3 regions of the Vibrio sp. 1249-1 genome follow, and region 2 is predicted to be linked to each of the others. Evidence: predicted binding sites of a transcription regulator. Region 2 holds the regulator's gene; each other region holds the start of a gene.
What was found. Region 2 encodes PurR, which represses purine synthesis genes. Its sites were predicted from a motif close to TNANGNAAACGTTTNCNTNA; they were not measured.
Positions count from the first base shown of each region.

Region 1 (2,281 bases), on a different contig from region 2:
GTAAGCTGCAGCATATGCTTCGAATTTTTCATTCCAAGCTGCTTCTTTCGCGGCGCCCGCTTCTTTTGCATCCCACTCAGCGTAAACATCTGCCGGGATCTCAAATGGGCCGTACTCCCAACCTAGGTATTCGCGAGCCGCTTGGATTTCATCGTGACCTAGTGGTGCACCGTGACAGTCGTGCGAACCAGACTTGTTAGGAGAACCGAAACCGATAATTGTTTTGGTACAGATAAGCGTAGGACGTGGGTCCGCTTTTGCTGCTTCAATTGCTGCGTTGATCGCGTCTGAGTCGTGACCATCGACTGCTGGGATTACATGCCAGCCGTACGCTTCAAAACGCTTAGGTGTATCGTCAGAGAACCAACCATCAACGTGACCGTCGATAGAGATGCCGTTGTCATCCCAGAATGCAATCAGCTTGCCTAGACCAAGAGTACCTGCAAGAGAGCATGCTTCATGCGAGATGCCTTCCATTAGACAGCCGTCACCCATGAACACATACGTAAAGTGGTCAACGATATCGTGACCTTCTTTGTTGAACTGTGCCGCTAGTGCTTTCTCTGCGATCGCCATACCAACAGCGTTAGTGATGCCTTGACCTAGAGGACCCGTTGTTGTCTCGATACCAGGCGCGTAGCCGTACTCTGGGTGACCTGGGGTTTTTGAGTGCAATTGACGGAAGTTTTTCAGATCGTCAATAGATAGCTCGTAACCGCTTAAGTGCAGTAGAGAGTAAATAAGCATTGACCCATGACCGTTTGACAGCACAAAGCGATCGCGGTCGGCCCACTCTGGGTTTGAAGGGTTATGGTTTAGGTGAGAGCGCCAAAGAACTTCAGCGATATCAGCCATACCCATTGGTGCGCCTGGGTGGCCTGAGTTAGCTTGTTGAACACCATCCATGCTTAGAGCACGAATTGCATTGGCAAGATGTTTACGAGACGACATGTCTGCTCCTGAGTACATTAAGCGAAACGAAAAGTAGGTCATAATTCTCTCAAAGCCCTGTTGGGTGTGCAAACGTTTTCCAGTCCAAAACCTCACAAATATTGCACCTTTCGCGCCAAATCGTTCGAAGTTCTTAAAATTATCAATAAATCAGGCAAACGTTTGGTTATAACAAAAACCAAAAAAGAGCTTGTAATTCGAGCAATCAAATTTAGAATAGACGTCTAGATGTAGATACACCTACAAAAATTAGTATTAATTTGCGCTGGAGAGTTTATCATTCCCCAGTTTTAAACCAGATATAGTGGAGCTAACATGGCTAAGCACCTGTTTACTTCTGAGTCAGTATCAGAAGGTCATCCAGATAAAATTGCAGACCAGATTTCTGATGCGGTTCTTGACGCGATTCTAGAGCAAGATCCAAAGGCTCGTGTTGCATGTGAGACTTACGTTAAAACCGGTATGGTAATGGTGGGTGGTGAAATCACGACTTCAGCATGGGTAGACATCGAAGAGTTAACTCGTGAAACCGTTCGTGAAATCGGCTACGTACATTCAGATATGGGCTTTGACGCAGATTCTTGTGCGGTACTAAACACAATCGGTAAACAGTCGCCAGATATCAACCAAGGTGTTGATAAAGCTGACCCTAAAGAACAAGGTGCAGGCGACCAAGGCATCATGTTTGGTTACGCTTGTAACGAAACTGAAGTACTAATGCCAGCGCCAATTACTTACTCTCACCGTCTTGTTCAAAAGCAAGCAGAAGTTCGTAAAAACGGCACACTACCTTGGTTGCGTCCTGATGCAAAATCTCAGGTAACATTCCAATACGATCAAGGTAACATCGTTGGTATCGACGCGGTTGTTCTTTCAACTCAACACTGTGACTCAATCTCAACTTCAGACCTGCGTGAAGCGGTAATGGAAGAGATCATTAAGCCAGTGCTACCTTCTGAGTGGATCAACAAAGAAACAAACTTCTTCATTAACCCAACCGGTCGCTTCGTAATCGGTGGTCCTATGGGTGACTGTGGCCTAACTGGTCGTAAGATCATCGTAGATACCTACGGCGGCGCAGCTCGTCACGGTGGCGGTGCGTTTTCTGGTAAAGATCCATCAAAAGTTGACCGTAGTGCAGCATACGCAGCACGCTACGTAGCGAAAAACATCGTAGCGGCAGGCATGGCTGACCGTTGTGAGATCCAACTTTCTTACGCAATCGGTGTTGCTGATCCAACGTCTATCATGGTGGAAACGTTCGGTACTGAGAAAGTATCTCACGACATCATCATTGAAGCGGTTCGTCAATTCTTCGACCTACGTCCAT
Region 1 covers NZ_JAWOWJ010000005.1:19,017-21,297, reverse strand. Annotated here, with positions in the region: gene tkt (transketolase) at 1-951, opposite strand, end outside; gene metK (methionine adenosyltransferase) at 1,267-2,281, shown strand, end outside.
Region 1: the regulator PurR is predicted to act here: its motif matches at 1,102-1,121, upstream of metK (methionine adenosyltransferase).

Region 2 (2,281 bases):
TCGCTGAAACCAGCTGTTGATAGCCTAGTTGATGCATTGAATCGGTTACAAGATCGTGAAGATGCACAACTAGAGCTTGCAGCTGACTTTTGTGAACTGTTTTTGAAGACAGAAAAATACGGCGCTCTTCCTTACGCATCCATGTACATTGGTGAATCAGGTTTACTGAATGACAAGCCAGCTGAGGAAATGGAAAAGTTGATGGCTGAATTTGGCGTTCAAGTAGACGAAAACCTAAAGGAACCTGCGGATCACTTAGCCGTTGAGCTCGACTTTCTCGGGAACATGATTATCCGCTCAAACGAGCTTGAACAAGAAAAACACATGGAAGAAGCCTTCGTTAAACAAAACGACTTTATCCAGCAACAATTGATGTCTTGGTTACCTCAGTTTTCAGACAAATGTAAAAAATTCGACGAATTTGGATTTTACTCGAGTGTCGCGAAACTATTAGTTGCATTTTGTAAACTAGACAGCGCCTACCTTCTTGGTGAATAATTGCCGCCTATTTTTAGGGAGCCTGCCTATCGGGCTTCCTGTATGCCTGAAAGTGACCAATTGTAAGTAACTTGGGTATAATATTCGTTTGCCTTAACTTAGCGCAAAGACGCTTGGTTATTTAGCAGTCAAAATGTGACTTCAAATACACAAATCTCTTGCTGAAAACATTGCTAGTCAGTCCACATAGGGCTAAAATGTGAGCGCAAACGATTAAATATGATTTATATGTAAACCGCTGAAATATAGCGGTTTTTGTGTTTTCTTAACAGGTTGATGGCAATTTCTCATCAGATAGAAAAAAAGATAAAATTCATCGACCGATGCTGCTACGTACCCTTTTGTCGCACTTGGATCAACCGCTGCCGAGACACTTAGCGCCAATTTTATATTGCTAGGTGTGAAACCATTAGAGCATCAGGTACATCCAATACGACATATTTCAGTAGCTCGATACAGGACACCATTTATGGCCACGATAAAAGACGTTGCTCGCTTAGCCGGCGTTTCCACTACGACAGTTTCGCACGTTATCAATAAAACGCGTTTCGTTGCAGAAGCAACGCAAGAAAAAGTAATGAAAGCCGTTGACGAGCTGAATTACGCGCCAAGTGCCGTTGCACGCAGCCTAAAATGCAACTCAACTCGTACGATTGGCATGTTAGTAACTCAATCAACTAACCTATTTTTCTCAGAAGTGATTGATGGCGTTGAGAGCTACTGTTACCGCCAAGGCTATACTCTGATTTTATGTAACACAGGCGGGATTTACGAAAAACAACGCGATTACATTCGTATGCTGGCTGAAAAGCGCGTTGATGGCATCCTAGTGATGTGTTCTGACTTAACCGAAGAACTAAAAGAGATGCTTGACCGTCATGCGGACATTCCTAAAGTGGTCATGGATTGGGGCCCAGAGAGCTCACAAGCAGACAAGATCATGGATAACTCAGAAGAAGGTGGCTACATTGCAACCAAACATCTGATTGATAATGGTCATACGGATATCGCTTGTCTAAGCGGTCATTTTGAAAAGCTTGCTTGCCAAGAGCGCATTGCAGGTTTCCGTCGCGCAATGAGCGAAGCGAACCTAGCTGTAAATGAAGACTGGATCCTTGAAGGTAACTTTGAATGTGATACGGCCGTATTAGTTGCAGATAAAATTACCGCAATGGACAAGCGCCCGACGGCGGTATTCTGTTTTAACGACACAATGGCTCTAGGCCTAATGAGCCGCTTGCAACAAAACGGGATCAAAATTCCTGAAGATATTTCAGTGATCGGCTACGACAACATCGAGCTTGCGGAATACTTCTCTCCACCGCTAACGACTATCCACCAACCTAAACGTCGTGTTGGTAAAAATGCATTCGAAATTCTACTTGAGCGTATCAAAGATAAAGAACACGAAAAACGAATTTTCGAGATGCAACCTGAGCTTGTAATTCGAAATACTGTGAAAAAAATGAACTAAATTTCACTGTATTTAACCGTGTTAAATAAGCGCTCTACAGGGGCGCTTATTTTTTTGGAAAAATTAAGCATTCTCTAATACTTCACACCACTCTAATAACAATTGACTAACGTTAACTCCCTGTTTTATATAAATGTAATATATATTAAGAACTCCTTTTCAAAGGCCAATTTGCACCTTTCCATATGCAAAATAGAGCATTCAATCTATCATTTTTATTGAACCGAAATCACACTTTTAACGCTAAACCGTGATGTTAATTCAATATAAGAAGTATGCTCATTGTGTCACGCACAGGGCAAACCATTC
Region 2 covers NZ_JAWOWJ010000002.1:95,758-98,038, reverse strand. Annotated here, with positions in the region: gene torD (molecular chaperone TorD) at 1-498, shown strand, start outside; gene purR (HTH-type transcriptional repressor PurR) at 968-1,972, shown strand; cyclic di-GMP riboswitch class I at 2,260-2,281, shown strand, end outside.

Region 3 (2,281 bases), 130 kb from region 2:
TGGGTCCTCGTTACCACCGCCGCCTTTACGGCCACCGATGTGTAGACCTTTACGCTGACCAAGTGTGTGGTACATCAGGCCTTGGTGTTGACCAATCACTTCGCCTTCTGGAGTCTCGATATTACCAGGCTGAGCTGGAAGGTAGCGACCTAGGAATTCCGTAAACTTGCGTTCACCGATGAAACAAATACCAGTTGAATCTTTCTTCTTAGCAGTAATTAGGTCTTGCTCTTCCGCAATGCGGCGTACTTCTGGTTTCTCTAGGTCACCAACAGGGAATAGGCTACGTGCGATTTGCTCGTTGCTTAATGTGTACAGGAAGTAGCTTTGATCTTTGTTGCCATCTAGACCACGTAACATTTGTGGTTTTTCACCGTTTTCTGGGAAAGAGCGACGCACATAGTGGCCCATTGCAATGTAATCAGCATCAAGTACTTCATCAGCGAATTCTAGGAATGCTTTGAACTTGATTTCTTTGTTACAAAGAATGTCAGGGTTCGGAGTACGGCCCGCTTTGTATTCAGCAAGGAAGTACTCAAATACGTTATCCCAGTATTCGGCAGCAAAGTTGATAGTGTGTAGGTGGATGCCTAGCTTGTCACATACTGCCTGAGCGTCAGCAAGATCTTCTGCCGCTGTACAATATTCTTCGTTGTCATCTTCTTCCCAGTTCTTCATGAAAAGGCCTTCTACTTGGTAGCCTTGCTGCTTTAGAAGATACGCGGAAACAGATGAATCAACGCCGCCGGACATACCGACGATGACTTTCTTTTGGCTGTTATCAGACATTACTAAACACCACTTAAATAAACGGGATGCAGATTCTATCAGAATCCACAGACCGGTGACAGATCCGAGATCGAAATCACAATTCGTTTCGCTGGATTTTTCTTCAACAAAGATTCGAACGAGTAATTTCGCAAGTATAGAAGAGGTATATATGGCATAGTTGGCCAAAATCCAAGAGGAAACACCAAATGACAGAAGAAAACCAATTTATGCAAGAAAGTGAGTTGATTGAAATTGTTGAAAATCAGCTCGAAGATGGCAACCCGCTTAAAGTAAAAGAAACCCTTATGCGTTTAATGATGACTGGCACACCACGTGAAGATGCGGTTGCGATGATGGCATGTGCGATGTCAATTGAGATTTTTGATGTAATGAAGAATGAAGGTGAGTTCAACCTAAAGCGTTATAGCGAGCACCTTGAGCAACTACCAGATCTCAGCTTTATGGAAGGTGAATAAGCCACCTAAAAGAAAAAAGCTGTCAGCAAACGTTTGCTATAATCGCTTTTATTGCTGCTTTATTATTAGCGGTATAGAATCCGCTCTCCTTTTCATCCCCTTACTCAGACTGACAATATGAAATTTCCTGGACAACGCAAATCGAAGCACTATTTTCCTGTTCATGCTCGTGACCCGCTGGTGAGCCAAGCACAAGAAAGCAAGAAGATGACGCGCACTCACATCATTGGTATTGACCAAACCTTGGTTGATATTGAAGCAAAAGTTACAACGGATGTGATTGAAAAGTACGGTCTGAGTAAAGGTCACTCTTTGGTTATCGATGACGAAAGAGCAGAAGAGTTATACCAGCAACTGAAAGAAGAGAACTTGATTACCAATGAGTATGCGGGCGGTACCATTGGTAACACGCTACATAACTACTCCGTGCTAGCGGATGATCGCTCCACACTACTTGGAGTGATGAGCCAGGATATTAAGATTGGCAGCTACGGTTACCGTTATCTTTGTAATACATCAAGCCGCATGGACTTGAACTACCTACAAGGTGTAGATGGTGCAATTGGCCGTTGTTTTGCTCTTATCACAGAAGACGGCGAACGTACTTTTGCTATCAGCGAAGGGCAAATGAACCAACTCCATCCTGATAGCATTCCAGAGAAAATCTTTAAAAATGCATCAGCACTTGTACTGACGTCATATCTAGTACGTTGCAAAGACGGCGACCCAATGCCGGAAGCAACAATGAAAGCGATTGAGTACGCGAAAAAGAATGATGTGCCTGTTGTTCTGACTTTAGGCACAAAGTTTGTTATTCAAGATGACCCTAAATATTGGCAAGAATTCATTCGAGATAACGTTTCAGTCGTTGCGATGAATGAAGATGAAGCAGAAGCACTGACGGGGGAATCTGATCCACTTGCTGCGTCTGATAAAACATTGGAGTGGGCTGATTTAGTATTGTGCACGGCGGGTCCTGTAGGTCTATTTATGGCTGGGTATACGGAAGATAGCGCGAAGCGCGAAACTTCTTT
Region 3 covers NZ_JAWOWJ010000002.1:230,548-232,828, forward strand. Annotated here, with positions in the region: gene mnmA (tRNA 2-thiouridine(34) synthase MnmA) at 1-789, opposite strand, end outside; gene R7Z50_RS04520 (hypothetical protein) at 978-1,247, shown strand; gene R7Z50_RS04525 (inosine/guanosine kinase) at 1,365-2,281, shown strand, end outside.
Region 3: the regulator PurR is predicted to act here: its motif matches at 1,269-1,288, upstream of R7Z50_RS04525 (inosine/guanosine kinase).